3 regions of the Pseudarthrobacter sp. MDT1-40-2 genome follow, and region 3 is predicted to be linked to each of the others. Evidence: riboswitches for the same ligand, from Rfam matches in the RefSeq annotation. Region 3 holds a riboswitch; each other region holds the start of a gene.
The links. Region 3 has a riboswitch for S-adenosylmethionine ahead of AC50X5_RS13610 (bifunctional o-acetylhomoserine/o-acetylserine sulfhydrylase). Riboswitches for the same ligand answer to the same signal wherever they lie in the genome.
Positions count from the first base shown of each region.

Region 1: it holds a riboswitch for S-adenosylmethionine, as region 3 does, so the genes downstream of both, AC50X5_RS15765 (DUF1737 domain-containing protein) here and AC50X5_RS13610 (bifunctional o-acetylhomoserine/o-acetylserine sulfhydrylase) in region 3, are expected to answer to the same signal.
Region 2: it holds a riboswitch for S-adenosylmethionine, as region 3 does, so the genes downstream of both, AC50X5_RS02315 (aminotransferase class V-fold PLP-dependent enzyme) here and AC50X5_RS13610 (bifunctional o-acetylhomoserine/o-acetylserine sulfhydrylase) in region 3, are expected to answer to the same signal.

Region 1 is NZ_JBWZCL010000007.1:48,719-55,956, reverse strand. It holds gene AC50X5_RS15790 (Gfo/Idh/MocA family protein) at 1-392, shown strand, start outside; gene AC50X5_RS15785 (UDP-N-acetylglucosamine 1-carboxyvinyltransferase) at 492-2,015, shown strand; gene AC50X5_RS15780 (glutamate--cysteine ligase 2) at 2,048-3,322, shown strand; gene AC50X5_RS15775 (O-succinylhomoserine sulfhydrylase) at 3,319-4,527, opposite strand; gene AC50X5_RS15770 (rhodanese-like domain-containing protein) at 4,528-4,938, opposite strand; gene AC50X5_RS15765 (DUF1737 domain-containing protein) at 4,935-5,240, opposite strand; SAM riboswitch class IV at 5,254-5,368, opposite strand; gene AC50X5_RS15760 (DUF4383 domain-containing protein) at 5,575-6,033, opposite strand; gene AC50X5_RS15755 (MarR family winged helix-turn-helix transcriptional regulator) at 5,970-6,659, opposite strand; gene AC50X5_RS15750 (DUF3618 domain-containing protein) at 6,656-7,238, opposite strand, start outside.
Region 2 is NZ_JBWZCL010000001.1:486,197-493,434, forward strand. It holds gene AC50X5_RS02290 (sigma-70 family RNA polymerase sigma factor) at 1-479, opposite strand, end outside; gene AC50X5_RS02295 (DoxX family protein) at 771-1,319, shown strand; gene aroA (3-phosphoshikimate 1-carboxyvinyltransferase) at 1,326-2,720, shown strand; gene rsgA (ribosome small subunit-dependent GTPase A) at 2,704-3,816, shown strand; gene hisN (histidinol-phosphatase) at 3,872-4,684, shown strand; SAM riboswitch class IV at 4,788-4,901, shown strand; gene AC50X5_RS02315 (aminotransferase class V-fold PLP-dependent enzyme) at 4,936-6,312, shown strand; gene AC50X5_RS02320 (class I SAM-dependent methyltransferase) at 6,380-7,138, shown strand; gene AC50X5_RS02325 (metal-dependent transcriptional regulator) at 7,169-7,238, shown strand, end outside.
Region 3 is NZ_JBWZCL010000004.1:270,641-277,878, reverse strand. It holds gene AC50X5_RS13630 (alpha/beta hydrolase) at 1-513, opposite strand, end outside; gene AC50X5_RS13625 (SGNH/GDSL hydrolase family protein) at 591-1,439, shown strand; gene AC50X5_RS13620 (hypothetical protein) at 1,501-1,980, shown strand; gene metX (homoserine O-acetyltransferase MetX) at 2,014-3,153, opposite strand; SAM riboswitch class IV at 3,167-3,280, opposite strand; gene AC50X5_RS13610 (bifunctional o-acetylhomoserine/o-acetylserine sulfhydrylase) at 3,365-4,681, opposite strand; SAM riboswitch class IV at 4,719-4,834, opposite strand; gene AC50X5_RS13605 (VOC family protein) at 4,965-5,603, shown strand; gene AC50X5_RS13600 (CPBP family intramembrane glutamic endopeptidase) at 5,693-6,538, opposite strand; gene AC50X5_RS13595 (DeoR/GlpR family DNA-binding transcription regulator) at 6,619-7,238, opposite strand, start outside.

The DNA.
Region 1 (7,238 bases), on a different contig from region 3:
GAACCGTGTTGTGGGACGGCGAGAACCTGCCGACGTCGGAAAGTTCCGTGGTCCGGACGGATACCGGCGTCGCCGGGGAGCAGTCTGCCGTGGCGGACCTGGGCGCCGACGTCCACGGTTCCCTGCGCGAGTTCGTCACCGCCCTTCGGACGGGCAGGGCTCCGATGGGTCAGGTTCATGACAACATCCTCAGCCTGGCCATGGTGGAGGCTGCGATCGAAAGCGCCGCCGCAGGCCAGCGCGTCAGGATCGATGATCTGCTCCAGCGCAGCTATGACACCGCGGTCCAGGATGAGCGCCGGCCTGATGTTGCTGAAGTGTTGGGTTCATGGACTGTGGACGGTGCCTTTTCCGCCGCTACGCTGGGTTCCGCGGGATTGCCAATCCACTGAGCTGACCAAGTTATCGCACCAAATGGATAAAACTCCCTCAATCTCAACTTGAAGGTAGGATATTTCGACCAAATAACTCATGCATGATATTTTTTAACCATGACGCAACAAACTGCTGAACATGTTGGAGTGCTCCTGCGCAACGCGCGCAGTGAGAAGGGCTGGACTCAGGGCCAGCTGGCTGCGGAGCTCGGAACCAGCCAAAGCGCCATCGCCAGGATGGAACAAGGCAAGCAGAACCTCAGCCTGAAAATGATCCAGCGGCTGGAGAGCATCTTTGGCCGGAGCATCGTCAAGGTGGGCCGGCCGCAGATGACGCACCTGCGGGTGGAAGGCGGTCACACCCTCTCCGGCGCCGTGGATGTCAACAGCAGCAAGAACGCGGGTGTGGCGCTCCTTTGTGCCAGCTTGATCAACCGGGGCACCACCATCCTGCGCCGCCTCGCCCGCATCGAGGAAGTCAACCGCATCGTCGAGGTGCTCAGCAGCATCGGCGTCGAGTGCACCTGGTTGAATGACACCGACCTTCAGCTCCGCCGTCCGGCCGTTCTTGACCTGGCCTCGATGGATGTGGAAGCCGCCCGCCGCACCCGCAGCGTCATCATGCTGCTGGGCCCGCTGCTCGATGAATCCGACCGGTACCAGCTCCCGTACGCCGGCGGCTGCGATCTGGGCACCCGCACCGTTGAACCGCACATGCAGGCTCTTCGCCAGTTCGGGCTGGCAGTCGAAGCAACTTCAGGCTTCTATTCGGTGCAGGCTCCCAAGGACGACTCCCTGGATCGCTCCTTTGTGTTGACCGAACGCGGCGATACCGTCACGGAAAACGCCATCATGGCAGCGGCGCACCGCAGTGGCACCACAGTCATCCGCAACGCCAGCCCCAACTACATGGTCCAGGACCTCTGCTTCTACCTGCAGATGCTCGGCGTCCAGATCGATGGCGTGGGCACCACCACCCTGAAGATCACCGGCAAGCCCAGGATCGACGTCGACATCGAGTACTTCCCGTCGGAAGACCCCATCGAGGCCATGAGCCTGATCACCGCGGGAATCGTCACGCACTCGGAAGTAACCATCCGCCGCGTGCCCATTGAATTCATGGAAATTGAACTGTCCATCCTGGAACAGATGGGCCAAAAGCTCATGGTGTCCGGCGAATACATGGCCCGGAACGGCCGTACGCGCCTGGTGGACGTCACAACCGTCCCCTCCAAGCTGCGCGCACCGGAGGACAAGATCCACCCCATGCCGTTCCCCGGCCTTAATATAGACAACCTGCCGTTCTTCGCCGTGATCGCGGGCAACGCGCAAGGCCAGACCATGATTCACGACTGGGTCTACGAGAACCGCGCCATCTACCTCACCGAACTGAACAAGCTCGGCGCCCAGGTGCAACTGCTGGATCCGCACCGCATCTACATCAACGGCCCCACCAAATGGCGCGCCGCAGAGGTTGGCTGCCCGCCCGCCCTTCGCCCGGCTGCCTGCCTGTTGCTGGCCATGCTTGCCGCCCGTGGTGTGTCCGAGCTGCGGAACATCTATGTCATAGAACGCGGCTACGAGGACCTGGCTGAGCGGCTCAACACCATCGGGGCGAAGATCGAGTACTTCCAGGACTAAGCCCGCATTGACGCCGGTAGCACAATGGAAGCATGCGTACTTTCGGCGTTGAGGAAGAGCTCCTGATCGTAGACCCGCAGACGGGGGAGCCGCTGGCCCTTGCGGATGCGATGCTGTCCGGGCGCGCTATAGCGCCCTCCTCCGGTACAGCCCCTGAACCGGAGGTAGCCGATGCCCACGAGGTAGCGGAGGACAGCCATCAGCTTGGCCTGAGTGCCGAACTCAAGCTGGAGCAGATCGAGACGCAGACCCGGCCCTGCCTGACCTACGACGAACTGCTGCTCCAGATCAGGGCAGGCCGGGCCATGGCAGACGAGGCCGCACAACGGCACGGGGCAAGAGTGGCGGCACTCGCTACCTCACCGCTCGCCTCCACCAGCCACACGACTCCGGATCCCCGGTATGCGCGCATGCTGGAACGCTTCGGATTGACCGCCCAGGAACAGCTGACGTGCGGCTTCCACGTGCACACCTTCATCGAATCCCCCGAGGAGGGGGTAGCGGTGCTGGACCGGATCCGCGACAAGCTCGCTGTGTTGACAGCAATAAGCGCCAATTCGCCTTTCTGGAATGGCGCCGAGACCGGCTTCGAAAGCTACCGGACCCAGGCCTGGTACCGGTGGCCGTCCTCCGGACCGTCAGCCATCCATGGGAGCCTGATCGCCTACCGCCGGCTTGTAACCCGCCTGATGGAAACGGGGGTGGTCATGGACGAGGGCATGATCTACTTCGAGGCGCGGCTTTCCCGGAACCACCCCACCGTGGAGGTGCGGGCGCCCGACGTCTGCCTGCGCTCCGCGGATGCCGCACTGATCGCCGTTCTGGTCCGTGCACTCGTGGAGACCGCAGTGCGGGAATGGCGGAACGGCGTAGACCCGCTCCCTGTGCCTACCGTGCTGCTGAGGATGGCTGCCTGGCAGGCAAGCAATGTGGGAATCAAGGGCGATCTCCTGGATTTCGGAACCTTCCGTCCCGCCCCGGCAAGCGACGTCGTCAATGCCCTGGTGGAGTATGTAGAGCCGGTCCTGGCGGAGCAAGGTGAGCTTGGCCTGGTAAGGCGCAGTATCCAAGACATCCTGAAGCGCGGGACTGGTTCCACCGAGCAGCGCGCTGCACGGGACCGGGCACTGGAACGCGACGATCCGGATGACGCCGGGCTCGGGGCCGTGGTGCGGCAAGCCGTGAGGCTTACCATGCTGGAGGCGGAGACCCTTGACGTTGACGAGGAAACTGCGCCGGAGCTGCTGCGCGTCCGGCGCGCCCCCGAGCCGCCGAATCCGGGCAGTTACTCCAAAATGCCCATCTAGATCTGCTTGAGTGCCTGCTCCAGGTCAGCCAGCAGGTCCTCGGGATCTTCCAGCCCCACGGAGAGCCGCACCACGCCGTCGCTCAGCCCGATTGCCGCCCGGCCTTCCGGGCCCATGGCCCGGTGGGTAGTGGTGGCCGGATGGGTGATCAGCGACTTCGCGTCGCCCAGGTTGTTGGAGATGTCGATGATCTTCAAGGCATCCAACAGCGCAAAGGCGGCGTCCTTGCCGGAGCGGCCGCCCGCCGTCGAAAGCTCCAGGGTGAGGACCGTTCCGCCGGCCTTCATCTGTCGCGCCGCGAGCTGGTGCTGCGGGTGGGACTTGAGGAGCGGGTACTTGACCCAGCTGACAGCCGGCTGCTGCTCCAGCCATTCGGCCAGGCGCAGCGCCGTCGCGGAGGAATGGTTGACCCGCAGCGCCATGGTTTCCAGGCCCTTGGTGAGGACCCACGCGTTGAACGAGGACAACGACGGGCCTGTGTGCCGCATCAGCTGCTTCACCGGGCCGTCAATGAATTCCTTGGTCCCGAGGATGGCGCCGCCCATGACGCGCCCCTGGCCGTCAATGTGCTTGGTGCCGGAGTAGACCACTACGTCCGCGCCCAATTCGCCGCAACGCTGCAGCAGGGGCGTGGCAAAAACATTGTCGACGACGACTGTGGCCCCCGCCGCATGCGCCAGTTCGCTGACCGCCGCGATGTCCACAATCTCCTGCATGGGATTGGAGGGAGACTCGAAGAAAACGGCGGTGGTGGGTACGGACAGGGCCTGGCGCCACTGCTCCAGGTCCGGTCCGTCAACGAATACCGTCTCTACACCCCAGCGCGGCAGGATTTCGTTCAGGATCACGAAGCAGGAGCCAAAAAGGGAGCGGGCCGCAACAACCCGGTCCCCGGCAGCCAGCAGGGCACCCAGGGCGGTGAACACCGCGGACATTCCCGACGCCGTCGCAAAGCATGCCTCGGTGCCTTCGAGCAGCCGGAGGCGCTCCTGGAAGGTGGCCACGGAGGGGTTGCCGTAGCGCGAGTAGACGAACCGTTCGTCCTCGCCGGTGAACGCCCGTTCGGCCGCCGCCGCCGATTCGTAGACAAAACCTGAGTTGAGGAATACCGGCTCGGTGGTTTCCTGGAAACCCGTGCGGTCAAGTCCGCCCCGCACGGCCTGGGTATCGGGGCTCCAGCCGGCCGCGTCCTGATTGAAAGCCATTTACGCCGTTCCGAGGTTGGTGGGCAGCCCGCGGTTCTTCCAGCCGTTGACCGTGCGCTCGCCGTAGCGGTCAGGCTCGCCTTCGAACCCTTCCAGGACGTTATAGGACGTGAACCCGACCTGCGCGGCGGCGCTGGCTGCTGCTGCCGACCGGACGCCGGAGCGGCACAGGAAAACAAGTTCGACGCCGGCGTCCTCCGGGGCGAGCTGCTGCAGTTCGCTGATGAAGTCCGGATTGGGGATACCGCCGGCGAAGGTCCACTGGATGAAAATGGGGTCGTTCTCCGTGGACTTGGTGTCCGGAATGCCGATGTGTGCCCACTCGCCTTCCGTTCGGACATCCACCAGGACGGCGCCGGCTTCGAGTTTGGCCCACGCCTCCTGCGGTGTGAGATCGCCTGCGTGGTTCATGCGTGGCCACCGCCGGCAATGTCCGCTTCGCTGAAGTCCTCAGCGCTCAACTGATCCACGGCAGTGGCGACGGCGGCATCCGCGCTGGCGATCGCTACCGGCAGCAGCAGAGCCTGGGCCACGATCACGCTGGCGCCGTTCCACGTGGCCGCTGGGCTGCCATGCAATACGTAACCTTCGGCCAGCGCGGCGGAAATGCGTTCACAGAAGGCGCGGTCGTCCGGGCCGGTGATCAACCGGTAGGCGAGCTTTTCCTCAGCCTTTTGATCGGAATTCTGGTCGGGGGCGGGTACGTCAGACATGACGGATCTCCTTCTCTCGCGCTTGCAGCTCGAATGGTCGATATGCCGAGTATTCACCTGAGGCACCCCGCCGCGAAAGGGAGGGTTGCCGACCGGACAGTCAGGGCTTGGCACCGGTACTCATTACTCACCAAAAAACGTAGCACTCCGCCGTGCGCCGGACCGCCCGGACGTCGTCATGTTGCGTAACCGTGGGGGGAGTTGACCGGCTGGGCTCCCCATGGAAGGCAAAAACCACGAGGGCCTGACCCCGGTGCAATACCAGGCTCAGGCCCTCGCGGCTAGGGCGGCTTATGTGGGCATTCCAACCTTCGGAGCCCGGCAGCCGGGAGTATTACCGGGCAGTGTTTCCGGCGCGGGTGGTGTTGCGCGAAAGCAGGATGGCCAGGGCGATCATTGCGACACCAAGGAAGAAGTGCAGCCAGTTGTCAGCGCCGTTGAAGGGCACAAAGTTGGCGGGTGTGTCGAGGTTGATGAGAAGTCCGTAGATCCAGAGGACAAGGTAGATGACTCCGCCGTACAGCAGGTAGCTGCGGGACTGAGCGTTGTTGCGGGACAGCAGGATCCCGGCGACGCCAAACAGGAGGTGGACGATGTTGTGCAGTACGGACACCTGGAAGATGCCCAGAAGAAGCGCCTGGGAATCGTGCCCGGCAAAGGACATCTGGTCGTAGTTGCTGGTGATGCCCGGGATGAAGCCGAGAACTCCTACCAGCAGGAAAACCGCTCCTACTGCCTGGGCTGCTTTTTGGAGGTTGGTCTTGGGCCCGGTTGTCCGGTTCGTTGTAGCCATTGGTGTGCTCCGTTTTCATTGAGGTGTGCGTTGATGTTGCGCGGTTGCGCGTTGCTCTGGGACGGGTTGCGCCCATGAATGCCGGCCCTGGGGAGAGGCTGGTGCTCAGTGTTCCTGAGTTTTGTGATGTGTCGCTCGAGTTGCCTGCGGAACTCCATCTCCGATCGGCCTTCGGTTTCAGAGAGTTCCCGGACCAGGTTCTCAGCGGTGGAGAGGACAGCCCGTCCTGCTGAGGTAAGACGAATGTTGGCGCTTCGCCCGTCTGCTGCAGGTTCCCTGGTAAGAAACCCGAGCCCTTCAAGGCGCTGGAGGACTTTGCCCAGGCTTTGCCGGCTCACGCAGAGCAGTTCTGCCATATCGGTTGCAGTGGCCGGTTCAAGTTCTGCCACTGCCTCCAGGACATCCAGCGCCCCTTTGGTGAGCTTAAGGCGGGCAAGCTGGCGGTTAAGCCTGCGTTCGGTGAGCCGTGCTGCGATGCCCACCAGCCGGTGGGTGGCCCACTGCTCCGGCCAAGGGCGGGGCGCATTCATGTGCCTCGGACCAACGGCGGGAACAGGCGATTCCGGATCCGGGGACAGCCCCGCGGGGTTGCGGGGCTGTTCCGGAATCCTGTCCTGCCCGCTCACGGGTTCTGGACGTTGTCCTTGGCGTCGACGGCGCGGTGTTTGACGTCAGCGGCAGCGTCCTGGCTTTCGGCCTTGACGTTCTCCACGCCCTCGGCAGCACTGGTCTTCAGCCTGTCCATAGCTTCCTGGGCCGGCTCTTTCAGATCCTGAACCATGTCCCTGGCCACGTCAGTGACCTTTTCAGTCAGGGGCTGTGCAGCGGTTTTGAGCTGGTCCGCTGCTTCGCGCTCTTTCTGGCTGGCAGGGATCAGGGCAGAGATCAGCATCCCGGCGCCGAAGGCGACCAGGCCGGCGGCCAGCGGGTTGCCCTGGGCCTGCGCCCTGGCCTGTGCCGGTGCGTCGGAGAGTGCCGTGCCGGCATCGGAAATCCTGGCGGAAACGCTCTCCTTGGCTCCGTGGAGGGTATCGCCAGTGCTGCTCAAGGCGTCGCTTGCATGGGTCGTGCCGGAGTCGGCTGCACCCATGATCTTTTCCCTCACCCCGGACACCGTGCCCATCACAGAGCTTTTGACCTTGTCGGTCTGGCGGTGGACGATGTTGGACGGCGTGACTTTGTCAGCTACCGCGTCAACGTTGGTG
Region 2 (7,238 bases), on a different contig from region 3:
GAGCCGGCACGCGCCAGCTGCCAGTCCTCAATGGTGTCCGAGTTGGACTGCAAGGGCTCTCGTTGCCGCTTGCGGTAGAGGTTGATGTACGTATTGGTGAGGATCCGGTACAGCCAGGCCTTGAGGTTTGTGCCGGGCTTGTACTGGTGGAACGCAGAAAAAGCCTTGGTGTAGGCCTCCTGCACCAGGTCTTCGGCATCGGCGGGATTCCGCGCCATCCGCATAGCAGCCGAATAGAGCTGATCCACGTACTGCATGGCGTCCCGTTCGAACCGGGCACGACGGTCCTCGGCGGTTTCGGAGGCTACGTCAACGTCGGGGCCCGAATCGCCGTAAACGGCGGCTTCTTCGCCCTGCCCTACGGCGTCCGGTGTGGGCTCCTGAAGGTCCGCAGCGGCAGGCGCCGGGCTTGCTTTACTGCCGGCATCGCTGCCCGCAGCTTCGTACATGGCCGTTGAGGCCGGATCCAAGGTACTCATCGCATCCAAGTCTACTGCGGGACGGCCTGAGGGCCGCAGGCCGTACTCGAGTGCGGCTGCGTCAGGATCGAAATCCGCAGTGGTGAGGTGCAAGGGTCCTGATACTTCTGTCCCCGTCGGCTTCAACAGCGTCAAAAAGTCCAACTCCACTCCACAGTCTCTTGGCCGCCGGCTTCTCTTCCCGGCTCCGAACTCGACAACCCTGTCCCGTGGGCAAATATTCCCCAAAAGTGTAAGACTAGGAAGGATTCCGCCGCGATCGATGCGGTTCGTTCAGCCAGGAGGAACAACATGTCCGTAATCCGCTTTCTCGCCCGGCCCATGCTCGCCTCCAGCTTTGTCGCTGCCGGCATGGATAAGCTCAAGAATGCCGACGACACCGCGCAGCAGTTGTCTCCGCTCCTGCGCCGCGCTTCCGATTCGCTGCCTTTCGCCACCAGCGACAAAACGCTTGCCCGCGTTATCGGCGGCACGCAGGTGGGCGCGGGCGTCCTCTTTGGGTTGGGCAAGTTTTCGCGCCTTTCGGCCGGAATCCTTGTTGTGGTCTCCGCACTCAACACCTTCGTCGAGTGGCGCAGCGCCGACATCAGCAATAAGGAGGGCCGTAACGCCCGACGCCGGCAGCTGCTCAAGAATCTCTCGCTGAGCGGTGGCGTGCTGCTGGCAGCCGTAGACACCAACGGAAAGCCCAGCCTCGCGTGGCGCGCAGAGCACCTGGCCGCAGACGCAAAGAAGGCGGCAGGCCACTTGAGCGCCGATGTCAAGAAGACCACCGGAAAGCAGTGGAACAAGGCTGACAAGGTCGTTCGCCGGGCTGCAACCCAGGTCGCGGGGGCATAACACCGCATGTCCGGCTCTGCCACAGTTTCCAGCACTACTGCCCTTCAGGACCACTGGCCCGCGCCGTTCGCAAAAGCCCCCGTGGACGCCACGGTGCAGGTTCCCGGCTCCAAGTCCCTGACCAACCGGTTCCTGGTACTGGCCGCTCTGGCTGACGGGCCATCCCGTCTCCGCGCTCCGCTGCACTCCCGGGATTCCGCGTTAATGGTGGAAGCCTTACGGCAGCTCGGCGCCAGAGTTACCGAAATCCCCGGCGAGGGCGCATTCGGGCCTGACCTGGAAATCACACCGTTCAGTCCTTCCGCCCCCGCCGTAGCCTCGAGCATCGATTGCGGCTTGGCGGGTACGGTCATGCGGTTTGTTCCGCCGCTTGCTGCCCTCCGTCGTGGAACGACCCTGTTCGACGGCGATCCCCACGCCCGTGAACGGCCCATGGGAACGATCATCAAAGCGCTGTCCGCGCTCGGAGTTGCCATCGGGGCACCTGACGGGAAAACGCCGTCGTCGTTGCCATTTGTTGTAGAGGGCGACGGAGAGGTGCGCGGCGGACACCTTGTCATTGACGCCAGTGCGTCCTCTCAGTTCGTTTCTGCCCTGCTCCTGGTTGGCGCCAGGTTCAGCGAGGGGCTTCACCTGGAGCATGTGGGCAAGACGGTGCCCAGCCTTGACCACATCACCATGACAGTAAAGGCCCTGCGCAGCGTAGGTGTCTCCGTCGATGATTCGGTACCTAACCACTGGGTCGTCGCGCCGGGATCCATCCGTGCCTTCGACCAACGCATTGAGCAGGACCTTTCCAATGCAGGCCCCTTCCTGGCGGCAGCACTGGCCACCAGCGGCACGGTCCGCATCCCGGACTGGCCTGCACACACCACGCAGGTCGGCGATATGTGGCGGAGCATCCTCACAACCATGGGCGCGGACGTCACGTACGAGTCGGGGGTGCTGACGGTGACCGGCGGTGCAGAAATCAAGGGCGGAACCTTCGACGAAACCAGCGAACTTGCACCCACTGTGGCAGCTCTCTGCGCGCTGGCAACCGGCCCTTCGCGGCTGACGGGCATCGCCCACCTGCGAGGTCACGAAACTGACCGGCTGAAGGCCCTGGTCACGGAGATCAACCGGCTGGGCGGCGACGCCGAGGAAACCAGCGACGGACTCGTCATCCGCCCGGCCGCGTTGCACGGCGGACTGGTCCAAAGCTACGCGGACCATCGGATGGCCACTGCAGGCGCCATCCTGGGCCTGGCTGTCGAAGGTGTACAGGTCCAGGACATCGGCACCACCGCCAAGACCATGCCGGACTTCCCGGAACTTTGGGCCGATATGCTGGGGCAGTCCGCCAGGCAGCAAGGCGGCAGCAGCCACCCGGGAGGGCGCACCGGTGCCCCGAAGGACTGACTCCTGGGACGAGTCCGACGTACGGATCCGTCCCAGCAAGAAGGGGTCCAGGCCGCGCACCAAGGACCGCCCCAGCTACGACGACGCAGTTACGGGCAGGATCATTACCGTGGACCGCGGCCGGTACACAGCAGTCGTTGAGGAAGGCTCACCCGGGGAACGCGTGGTGATTGCCGCACGGGCCCGCGAACTGCGACGCTCACCCGTGGTGGCCGGAGACTTCGTGTCGCTGGTAGGCGACGTGACAGGCCTCCCGGATACCCTGGCCCGGCTGGTCAGGATCCAGGACCGCCACACCTTGCTGCGTCGCAGTGCCGACGACACCGACCCCATCGAACGCGCCGTGGTGGCCAACGCGGACCAGTTGGTGGTGGTGGTTGCTTCCGCCAATCCAGAACCACGGACCGGGTTTATCGACCGCGCCCTCGTGGCTGCCTACGACGCCGGAATCGACCCCCTTCTGCTGGTCACCAAAGCCGACGTCAAGGATCCTGCCGGGCTGCTCTCCAACTACGAGCACCTGGACTTTCCGGTGATCATCAGCCGCACAGCCGACACCGATGCCTCCGGAATCGATGCCCGGTCCGATGACGGGCTCTCAGCCAAACTGGACAAAAGGGCAGTTGCCGAACTCCGCGCCCATCTGGACGGCAAGGTCACGGTGATGCTGGGGCACTCCGGAGTCGGCAAATCCACCATGGTCAACGCCCTCACGGGCGCTGAGCGCGCCACCGGCGGCGTGAATGCGGTCACGGGCCGCGGACGCCATACATCGTCCTCGGCGTTGGCGCTAAAGCTCGCCGACGCCCCGCCCGGGAGCTGGATCATCGACACGCCTGGTATCCGATCCTTTGGGCTCGCCCACGTTGATCCGGATCGCATCCTGAGGGCATTCCCCGATCTTGAACCCGGCACGGAACGCTGTGGCCGCGGCTGCAAGCACACCGATGCGGCGGATTGTGGCCTGGACCCATATGTAGCGGCCGGAAGTGCTGGCCCGTCAGGTCCCGCGCGGCTGGCATCCCTACGCCGCCTGCTGGGCGTCGATCCACGTCTGGAGGGCCAGGAATCCAAGGAGCTGGGCAGCGTCGGCTGATGCCGCCGATCGCAATCTCCCCGGTTCGCCCGCATTTTGCCGGTAGCTTGTAACCATGATCCAACCCTCTTCGAGCTACAACGATGACCTGCGCCTTGCCCACGTACTGGCCGATTCGGTCGATGACCAGACGATGAGCCGGTTCAAGGCCCTGGACCTTAAGGTCGAGACCAAGCCGGACCTGACACCCGTTACGGATGCGGACAAAGCGGCTGAAGAAGCCATCCGGGGACAGCTTTCGCGCTCCCGGCCCCGTGACGCCGTACTGGGTGAGGAATTCGGCAGCAGCGGGCACGGCTCCCGGCGCTGGATCATTGATCCCATTGACGGGACGAAGAACTTTGTCCGTGGAGTCCCGGTCTGGGCCACGCTTATTGCCTTGATTGATGATGGCGAGCCGGTTGTGGGCCTTGTTAGTGCTCCGGCCCTGGGCAAGCGCTGGTGGGCCGCCAAGGGCGCCGGGGCATACATGGGCCGCTCCCTCGCTTCCGCAACGCGGTTGCGCGTCTCCAACGTTTCCACGCTCGCGGACGCCTCGCTGTCGTACTCGAGCCTGGGCGGCTGGAAGGAGCGGGGCAACCTGAACGAGTTCCTGGCACTGACCGAAGATGTCTGGAGGACGCGGGCCTTCGGTGACTTCTGGTCCTACTGCATGGTTGCCGAGGGCGCTGTGGACATCGCGTGCGAGCCCGAGCTCAATCTCTACGACATGGCCGCCCTCGTCCCGCTGGTCGTCGAGGCGGGTGGCCGGTTCACCTCTCTGGAGGGGGAGGACGGTCCGTTCGGCGGAAACGCGCTGGCCACCAACTCCATCCTCCACTCTGAAGTCCTCAAGCGCCTGAATCCCGACGTCGACGACCTCCTCTGAGGGCACTTGGCCCTCGTAAAATCCCGTAATAAACACAGTAATAAAGCGGTCAACGGCCAGCCGGGGTTTTTACCCGGCTGGCCGTTGTTCTAGTCTTCTTACAGGTCACGAGTGCCAGCGCTAAACCCCGGTTTGCTGGCCGGCAACCCTCCATTCGCGGTGGGGTGCCCCGGGTGACGACCGGGCCGGTCCGGAGCGGACACGGCAAGCGCGGATTCCCTGTAGCGGGCATCCTGAGTTTGTGAGGACCCATGACTGCTGTCACCTTTTCCCCCGTTAGCAACTCCCTGGCTGCGCGCCCGCTGGCCGCCGTCACCGGCGCCGAGATCCAGGCTCCGCTGATTCAGGGCGGTCACGTACGCTACGCCAACCTCGACTATGGCGCCTCTGCCCCCGCCTTGTCGGTGGTTTCGGCCTATCTGAACGAGATCCTGCCGTACTACGCGAGTGTCCACCGGGGTGCCGGCTATGCCTCGCAGATCAGCACCTCGGTCTACGAGAATGCCCGCAACATCGTCCGGGACTTCCTGGGCGGGCGGGCGGACGACACCGTCATTTTTACCCGGAACACTACTGACTCCCTGAACCTGCTGGCAGGCTGCCTGCCCGTCGTGGATGGTCGCACCGTAGGCGAAGTCCTGTACCTGGACATCGAGCACCATGCCAATCTCCTTCCCTGGCAGGGCGTTCCGCACCGCAGCGTGGTGGCCGGGCACACCATCGCCGGAACCATAGCAGCGCTTCGGCATGAACTGGCCCAAGGCGACGTCAGCCTTCTTGCCGTCACCGGTGCCTCCAACGTCACCGGCGAGATCCTGCCTATCGCCGAACTCGCTGCGCTGGCCCACGAATATGGTGCCAGGATCGTGGTGGACGCTGCTCAGCTGGCGCCGCACCGCCGGATCAACATTGAAACGTCCGACGTCGACTACCTTGCCTTCTCCGGCCACAAACTTTACGCACCGTTCGGTTCGGGCGTCCTGATCGGCCGGCCGGACTGGCTCGACGCCGGTACCCCCCACCTTGCCGGCGGCGGAGCAGTCAGCGAGGCCCGGCTCGATGGTGTCAGCTGGACCACGGGACCTGCCCGGCATGAGGGCGGCTCCCCCAACGTCCTGGGCGCTGCCACCCTTGCCCGCGCCACCCAGGTGTTGGCCGCCATAGATCCCGCCCTGGTGAGCTCGCATGAGGCTGCCATCCGGGAGCACCTGGTGCAGGGCCTGCAGGCGATCGACGGCGTCACCGTTCACCACATCTTCGAAGATTCCACTGACACAATTGGCGTCGTGAATTTCTCAGTGGAAGGCTACGACGCCGGACTGGTGGCTGCATACCTGTCCGCAGAGCACGGCGTTGGGCTGCGCGACGGCCGGTTCTGCGCCCATCCCCTGCTCAAGCGCCTTGGCCTTCCCTCGGGCTCGCTGAGGGCCAGCTTCGGCCTCGGCTCCCGGCTGGAGGACGCCGAACGCCTGGTTGCCGGTGTTGCTGCGCTCCGCAGCACGGGACTGGGCTGGGACTACGTGGTGGATTCGGGCCGATGGGTTCCCGCTAACGACTCGCGCACCTATCCGCACTGGGCACCCAACACCCCCGGCACGGCGGGAGCAGCGCCCTGCTCCGTCGGCTGAACTGCAGCACCGGCCTGCGGTAAATTCGTAGGACTGGCAGTTTAGTCAAGCACGAAGGAGACATCCGTTGGCACGGGGCGGACCCAAGCTGGAGCAAGGCCGACGCCGGGAACTTGGCCAAAGCTTCCAGGACGGCGGCGAGCACTACCACCGCGTCCGGCCCGGTTACCCGCCGGCGGCCGTTGACTGGTTGATTCCGGCGGCGGCGCGGGACGTCGTTGACATTGGCGCAGGAACCGGAAAATTCACGGCCCTACTGCTGGAACGGGGACTGCAGGTCACCGCCGTTGATCCTTCCGCCGACATGCTGGCCCAACTGCACCGGTCCTGCCCGGAAGCCCTGGCGTGCCTTGGACCGGCAGAGGCTACCGGACTGCCGGACCTGGCTTTCGACGTCGTGAGTGCGGCCCAGGCCTGGCACTGGGTGGATGCCCTGGCCGCAAGCACCGAGGCAGCACGCATCCTGCGGCCCGGGGGGACACTTGTCCTGATCTGGAACCAGCTGGATACCACTGTCCCCTGGGTCCATAGGCTTTCCCGCATCATGCACGCCGGCGACGTCCTCAAGCCGGATTTCCGGCCGGCCGTGGGCCGCGAGTTCCGCGGCCTTGAGGGCCGGCAGATCCGCTGGGAGGATGCCCTGACCACGCAGGACATCGTAGAGCTGACCAAGTCCCGGAGCTACTACCTCGCCGCTGCCGACGCCACCCGCGCCAAAGTCCTTGCCAACCTGGACTGGTACCTGCACGAACACCTGGGACATTCCCGCGACGACGTGCTGGCACTTCCCTATGTAACGCAGGCCTGGCGTGCCATCAAGGCCTGATGGCAGCCCCGGAAGAGTAGGCTTGATCCCGTGAAGCCCACCGCGCCGTCATCGTCCATCGAGGACTACGTCAAGGTTATCTACTCCTTTACCGAATGGC
Region 3 (7,238 bases):
CTTGTCCGCCGTGATCACCGGATCCTGCTGGTCCCGGCCCCAGAATAACGGCACCTTTCCGTCCAGTTGGTCGTCGCGGAAGTCAGGATCCCCGCCCGCATTCACCACGAACCCGGAAAGTCCGACGACGGCGGCATAGTCCGTGGGCCGGAAGCGCAGCAGCGTGGTGGCCATGGCCATGCCCATAGAGAATCCGAGCAGGGTCACTGAGGGGTGGTTGCCCCTGACTGTATCCAGCCAGTCCTGCACGTGCTCTGCCGCCTTTTTCACTGCGTCCAACGAGTAGTCCACGTTGCCTGTCAGCGGGAACCAGGTGAATCCTGCGCCCATGGCTATGGGCGCACGCACTGAGGCGACGGCGAACCCGGCGGGAAGCATGTCCACGAGGCTCAGCAGGTCGTGTTCATTGGCACCATAACCGTGCAGCAGCACCAGCAGGGGCTTCCCTGCGCGGTCGGCTTCCGGCTGGGACCACACAACAACTGGATCAGGAAATACGTGGGCGTTTGTCATGGTTCCCATTCTTACAGTTACCCGCGGGTAACAACCTACGGTGGCGTAGCTTGAAGTGTAGAAGGCAGGATAGGGGCGTGAGCGATTTGGAAGCCATCCCAACCCATCCCTGGAGCCGCTACGTTGCCCTCGGGGATTCCTTTACGGAAGGGATTGGCGATCCCGACCCTTCCCGGCCCGGAGCGTATCGCGGCTGGGCCGATCGTGTGGCAGAGGAACTCAGCAGGGGCCATGAAGACTTCGCCTACGCCAACCTGGCCGTCCGCGGACGCCTGCTGCAGCAGATTGTGGACCAGCAGCTGGCACCCTGTCTCGCGCTGAAGCCGGATCTGGTGACGGTTTCTGCTGGCGGGAACGACCTCATCCGGCCCGGCGGCGACCCTGACGCCCTGGCCGCGAAGCTGGACTCGGTGGTGCAGATCCTGGTCACGACCGGCGCCACCGTGGTCCTGTTCAATGGCCCCGACACCGGATCATCGGTGTTGAGCCGGGTCCGCAGCAAGGTGGCGATTTACAACGAAAACCTGCGCACCGTCGCCGCGCGCCACGACGCGGTCATTGCCGATATGTGGTCGTTGCGCCAGCTGAGCGATCCGCAGATGTGGGACGTCGACCGGCTGCACTTCTCCCCTTTGGGCCACCACACTATTGCGGCCATGGTGCTGGATTCGCTGAACGTCCAGCACTCGCTGGAGCCGCTGGCACCGAAGCCGCTGCCACCGCGCAGTTGGCGGGAGGCCCGTTCCAATGACCTCGTGTGGGCCAGGGAGTACTTTGTCCCATGGGTGCTCCGGAGGCTACGGAACCGCTCCTCCGGTGACGGAATCACCGCGAAACGCCCGACGCCGGGCCCGGTCTTTGGTCCGGGTGTTCCCCTGGGTTCGGGGGAAGGCCCGAAGGGAAGCGACGAGGTGGCTCACCGCTGAGAGACTCCGGGACAGTTCTGCGGGACTAAACTGGGAGTACACCGATGAGAGGTCAGGCACCGTGAGTTCCCTGTTTTTCTGGATTATTATCCTGTCCATCCTGATCCCGTTCCTGATGCGCTGGTACCGGCGCTCCACCAAGGGCCGGAACGAGCGGTACTTCGGCGGGCCCGGCGCGCCCAGCGAATTCGGCGGCCCGGCCAACGGCCCTGGCGCCCCCGGGCAGCCCCAGCACCGGGACGGCTACACGCAGCAGGACTACTTCGCAGGTCCCTACCGCCAGATCCAGCCCCGGCAAGACCTGCCGCCCATCATTCCCGCGTGGCAGGATGCGCCGGCGGCTGAACAGCTTCCCCCGCAGCAGGCAACACCCAATCCACGGGACTCCCAGCCGCCCGTGGTGCCGCCGGCTCCTGCTGTTCCGTCCGCTCCACAGGGCTACCGCGCCCGGAAGCTTGCGGAGCTCGACGCGAAGTTCAGTGCCGGTGAACTGGCCATGGAGGACTATATGGCCCAGCGTGACGAAATCATGAAGGGCTAGCGGACCGTTCCTGCCGTCTTGGCCTGGCCGGGCTTAGGCCGAGAGATGCTTCCGTAGCTCCCGGTCCAGCTGGCCGATTTCCGTCAGGAAGCCGTCATGCCCAATGGGCGCTGAGATGACATGCACCGGAACATTGCCAGGCAGTGCCCTGGCCAGTTCCTGGGACTGCTCCGGGAAATACAGCCGGTCGGAATCTACAGCGGCAATGAAGAATTTGGCAGTCACCCGCCGGAGGACATCCGGCAGGGCGCCCCTGTTCCGGCATATGTCGTGGCTCATCAGGGACTCTGTTATGGCGATGTAGCTGTTGGCGTCGAACCGCTTAACCAGCTTCGTTCCCTGGTGATCAAGGTAGCTTTCCACCTGGTAGCGGCCCCGCTCCCCCAACGCCTGCTGTTGCAGGGGAGATTCCGGCTCCTGCGCCTCCCGCCCGAACCTGCTGTTAAGTTCCAGTGCCGAACGGTAGGTGATGTGGGCGATCCTGCGTGCCAGAGCCAGCCCGGCTTCGGGCTGCGCACCGTCGTAGTAGTCGCCGCCCCTGAAGTGGGGATCCTGGCGGATGGCCAGCGTCTGCGCCTGAGCAAAAGCGATCTGCTCGGCGGTGCTGGCCGCTCCGATCGAGATCACGCCGCAGCGTTGGACCCGCTGCGGGTACGTCACTGCCCATTCCAGGGCGCGGGCGCCTCCCATGGATCCGCCGATCACGGCGTACCAGGAATCGATCCCCAACTGGTCCGCCAACCGCGCTTCCGCCTCGGTGCTGTCACGCAGGGTTATTAACGGGAAGCGGGAACCCCAGGGCAAGCCGTCCGGAGCAGGCGACGCGGGACCAGTAGATCCGTAGCAGCCGCCCACAATGTTGACCGACACAACGAAGAAACGGTCCGTATCCACCGGCGCCCCGGGACCGGCAAGCTGCTCCCACCAGCCTTCTTCGTCGCTGCCGCCCCGGGTGACGTGGGTGCTGCCGGTCAGGGCATGCTCGATGAGGACGGCGTTGCTTCGGTCCTCATTGAGCCGGCCCCAGGTCTCATAAGCCAGGATGACGTCCGGGAGGTGGCCTCCGCCTTCGAGGTCCAGCCCGCCGATGGAGTGGTAGCGGAGGGTCCCGTCAAGCTGCCCGGCGGCGGGTACTGCGCCGGCAGCGGCAGTGCGGGAGACGGTAATCGTCATGAGTGGTGCCTTTTCTTCGCGATTGCCTGGCGTCGGCTGACGTCAGGCCAGGTCTTCACCCGGGGCACCCCGCCGCGAAGGAGGGTTGCCGGCCAGCAAGCCGGGGCTGTTGCTGGCACTCATGACCTGCCACGATTCTACGAAACAGGGCAGCAAAAAGGCGAAGCGTATGACGTTTTTGACGTACGCTCCGCCTTTGTGCTGCGGGAACTCAGGCTTCCTTGGCTGCCCTGAAGCCGGACTCAAGGTCTGCGAGGATGTCATCGATGTGCTCCAGGCCGACAGAGAGCCTGACCAGTCCGGGGGTCACCCCGGCTACTGCCTGCTGCTCCGGGGAAAGCTGGCTGTGGGTTGTCGATGCCGGATGGATCACCAGGGAGCGTACGTCCCCGATGTTTGCCACGTGGGAGTGCAGCTCCAGCGCATCAACAAACGCCTTGCCTGCCTCGGCCCCACCGGCAAGGTTGAAGGCGACGATTGCGCCGGTTCCGCGCGGACCGTATTTCTGCCCGCGCTCGAACCAGGGGCTGGACGGCAGGCCGGCATAGGCGACCGATTCGACGTCGGACCTCGCCTCCAGCCAGTTCGCCACGGCGGTGGCGTTGGCAACATGGCGTTCCACGCGCAGGCTCAGTGTTTCCAGCCCTTGGGCGATGAGGAAGGCGTTGAACGGAGCCACAGCAGAACCGAGGTCGCGGAGCAGCTGGACGCGGGCCTTGAGGATGTAGGACAGGTTGGCGCCGAGGATGCCGTTGACGCCGAGGTCACGGGCGTACACCAGGCCGTTGTAGCTGGGGTCCGGGGTGTTGAATCCGGGGAAGCGCTCAGGGTCCTTGCCGAAGTCGAAGTTCCCGGAATCGACGATGACACCGGCGATTGCCGTGCCGTGCCCGCCGAGGTACTTGGTGGCGGAATGCACCACGATGTCGGCGCCCCATTCGATGGGACGGATCAGGTAGGGCGTGGAGAGGGTGTTGTCCACGATGAGCGGCACCCCGGCGGCATGCGCCACGGCAGCGACACCTTCGATGTCCAACACGTCCTGGCGGGGGTTGGACACGACCTCGCCGAAGAAAAGCTTGGTGTTGTCCTGGACGGCGTCACGCCATTGGTCCAGGTTGTCCGGATCCTCTACGAACGTCACGGAGATGCCGAAGCGCTTGAGCGTGTGCGCCAGGAGGTTGTACGTGCCGCCGTAGAGGCTGGGGCTGGCCACCACGTGATCGCCGGCCTCGGCGACGTTGAGGATGGCAAAGGTTTCCGCCGCCTGGCCGGAGCTCAGCAGCAAGGCGCCAAGACCGCCTTCAAGGCTGGCGATGCGCTGTTCGACCGCGTCCTGGGTGGGGTTTCCGATCCGGGTGTAAATCGGTGCAAGCTCGCTGAGGGCAAAGCGGTTGGCCGCGCTTTCGGCGGACGGGAAGACGAACGAGGTGGTCTGGTAGATGGGCAGTGCCCTGGCGCCGGTTGCGGCGTCCGGCTCCTGGCCTGCGTGGATCTGGCGGGTTTCGAAGGACCATGCATTGGACATTAAAGCTCCTGGAGAATGCCCGGTCCCATCATGGGCCGGGGCGCGCTTGCCACCCGGCGGTTGCCGGACAGCCCGGTCTTCACCCGGGGCACCCCACCGCGGATGGAGGGTTGCCGGCCAGCAAGCCGGGGCAAAACGCTGGCACTCATGACCTGGACCCAGTGTAGGAAGCAGTCAGTAGGATGACCAGAATTGTGACGAACTTTCTCCCAATGCCTAGACGAGTAAGCCGCTAAGGGTACCCTTAGCTGAGAGCCCGATCACAAAGTGCCAAGATGAAGGCATGCGCATGGATCACGTCTCTTACGCCTGTGAACACGATGGCCTCGCTGCCACCACCGAACGCATCTCCGCTGCACTGGGGGTCGACGCTGTGAAGGGCGGAGTCCACCCCCGCTTTGGCACCCGGAACATGATTTTTCCGCTGGCCGGCCACAAGTACCTAGAAGTAGTGGAAGTGCTTGACCACCCTGCATCAGACAAGGCCCCCTTTGGCCAGGCCGTCCGCGCCCGCTCCGCCGCCGGCGGCGGCTGGATGGGATGGTGCGTCGAAGTGGAGGACCTGACTCCTTTTGAGGCCAGGCTGGGCCGCTCCGCCGTGAACGGCAACCGCAAGTTCCCGGATGGCCGCGAACTCGTATGGAAGCAGATCGGAATCCTGGGACTCATTGCCGATCCCCAGGTGCCGTACCTGCTCAAGTGGGAGGGTGATCCCGCCCTGCACCCGTCCAATGCGTACGAGAGCAACGTTAAGATGTCCAGCCTCACCATCGCCGGTTCCGCCGAACGCGTCACCGAGTGGCTGGGCGAACCGGTGGAGAAGCCACTTGAGGACGTTTCCGTCGACTGGATGGCACCGCACGGTACCCCCGGTATCCTGTCTGTCACGTTCGAAACAGCATCCGGCGCCGTGACCATCTGACCATCTCCAATACTTCGGCCGCCTGTTGCGGGTGCCAACGATGCCACCCGCAGCCGGCGGCCGATTCGCTTAACGGGCCTAGCGATAACTCAGCCGAGCCCCATCGCACTCCCTATCAGGCTGAACCCCACGAATGCCACGATGTCCAGCAGGGCATGGGCGACAATCAGCGGCATGACCCGCCCGGTTCTGGTGTATAGCCAGGCGAAGATAACGCCCATCACCACATTGCCGATGAACGGCCCGAAGCCCTGGTAGAGGTGGTAGCTGCCGCGCAGCACGGAGCTCAGCAGGATGGCCAGCGGCACGCTCCAGCCGAACCGGCCGAACCGGTCCAGGAGATACGCCACCACAATGACCTCTTCAACAAGCGCGTGCCTGACAGCGGAGAGGACCAGAACGGGAACGGTCCACCAATAGGCGTCCAGCGCGCTGGGGATGATGGCCGTGGTGATTCCCAGCGCCCTGCCGGCGGCATACAGGCCCAGCGAAGGAATCCCGATCAGCGCAGCGAGGCCGGCGCCCTGCAGGAGGTCCCGCCATGGCCTGGTGGCGTCCATGCCGAGCCGGCGGAATACCGACGGCAAATTGCCTTTCTCCAGCCCCGGAGTCGGCTGGGCAGGCATGCCCGGGGCAGTTCTTGAGACAGCACCCGGGGCCAGGCCCGCAACAGATCCCTGCCGCTCGGAGCTAAGGAAGAACAGCACCAGCGCCACCGGCACCAGCGCGAAGATGATGTCAAGCAGCTGGTAGGTCAGGTCAAAGTACTCCCGGCTGCTTTGCGAGCGGTTCAGGGTGGACGTTCCCTCCGCCAAGGGAGCCCGGCTCATCTTGTCCAGCAACTGGACCACTGAATACACGGCTGACTGGCCCAGCGAGAGGCCAAGGACAATCCAGACTTCAAACCGCAACCGACGGCGGGACGTAACCAGCATGTTCCCATCTTGCCTGTTCTACCCGGCAGTTCGCTGAAGGAGCTTTATGCCGGTGGTGTGGGAGCGCCGGCAGAGGCGGGTCAGTCCTGCTCTGAGTCGGTGGGAGCCAGGATCACCTCGGTGCCCCCGGCTTCAAAGGCTTCCTTGTCGCTGGCGGATATCCCGGCATCGGTAATTAACCGGCGGAATTCGTAGCCGGCCATGGTAGCGAACGCCCTCTTCCCCACCTTCGAGGAATCAGCCAGGACGTAGGAAATTGACGCACGCCGGGCCATCAGGGCGTTGACGGAGGCTTCGCCTTCATCAGTGATGGTGGGTCCGAACTCCGGATCGATGCCGTTGACTCCAACGAAGGCAATATCCAGCGCTACCTTCTCCATGATGATGTCCGTGTAGGGCCCCACCAGCTCGTAGGAGCGGGGGTTGAGGATCCCGCCGGTGACCATGATCTTGATGTTGGGCCGGACAGCCAGCTGGGAGGCGATGTTGATGGCATTCGTAACCACCGTCAGCGTTGCCCGCTGGGAGGTGGTGTTCAGGTCCGGCCGGGTGGCAAGCACCTGCGCCAGGGCTGTGCTGGTGGTTCCACCGCTGAGTCCGATCACCGCGCCGGGCTTAATCAGGGCCGAGGCTGCCAGTGCGATCTGGTGTTTGGCTTGGGCGTGGTCGTCCCTGTTGTACCGGCCGGGAAGGTCATAGG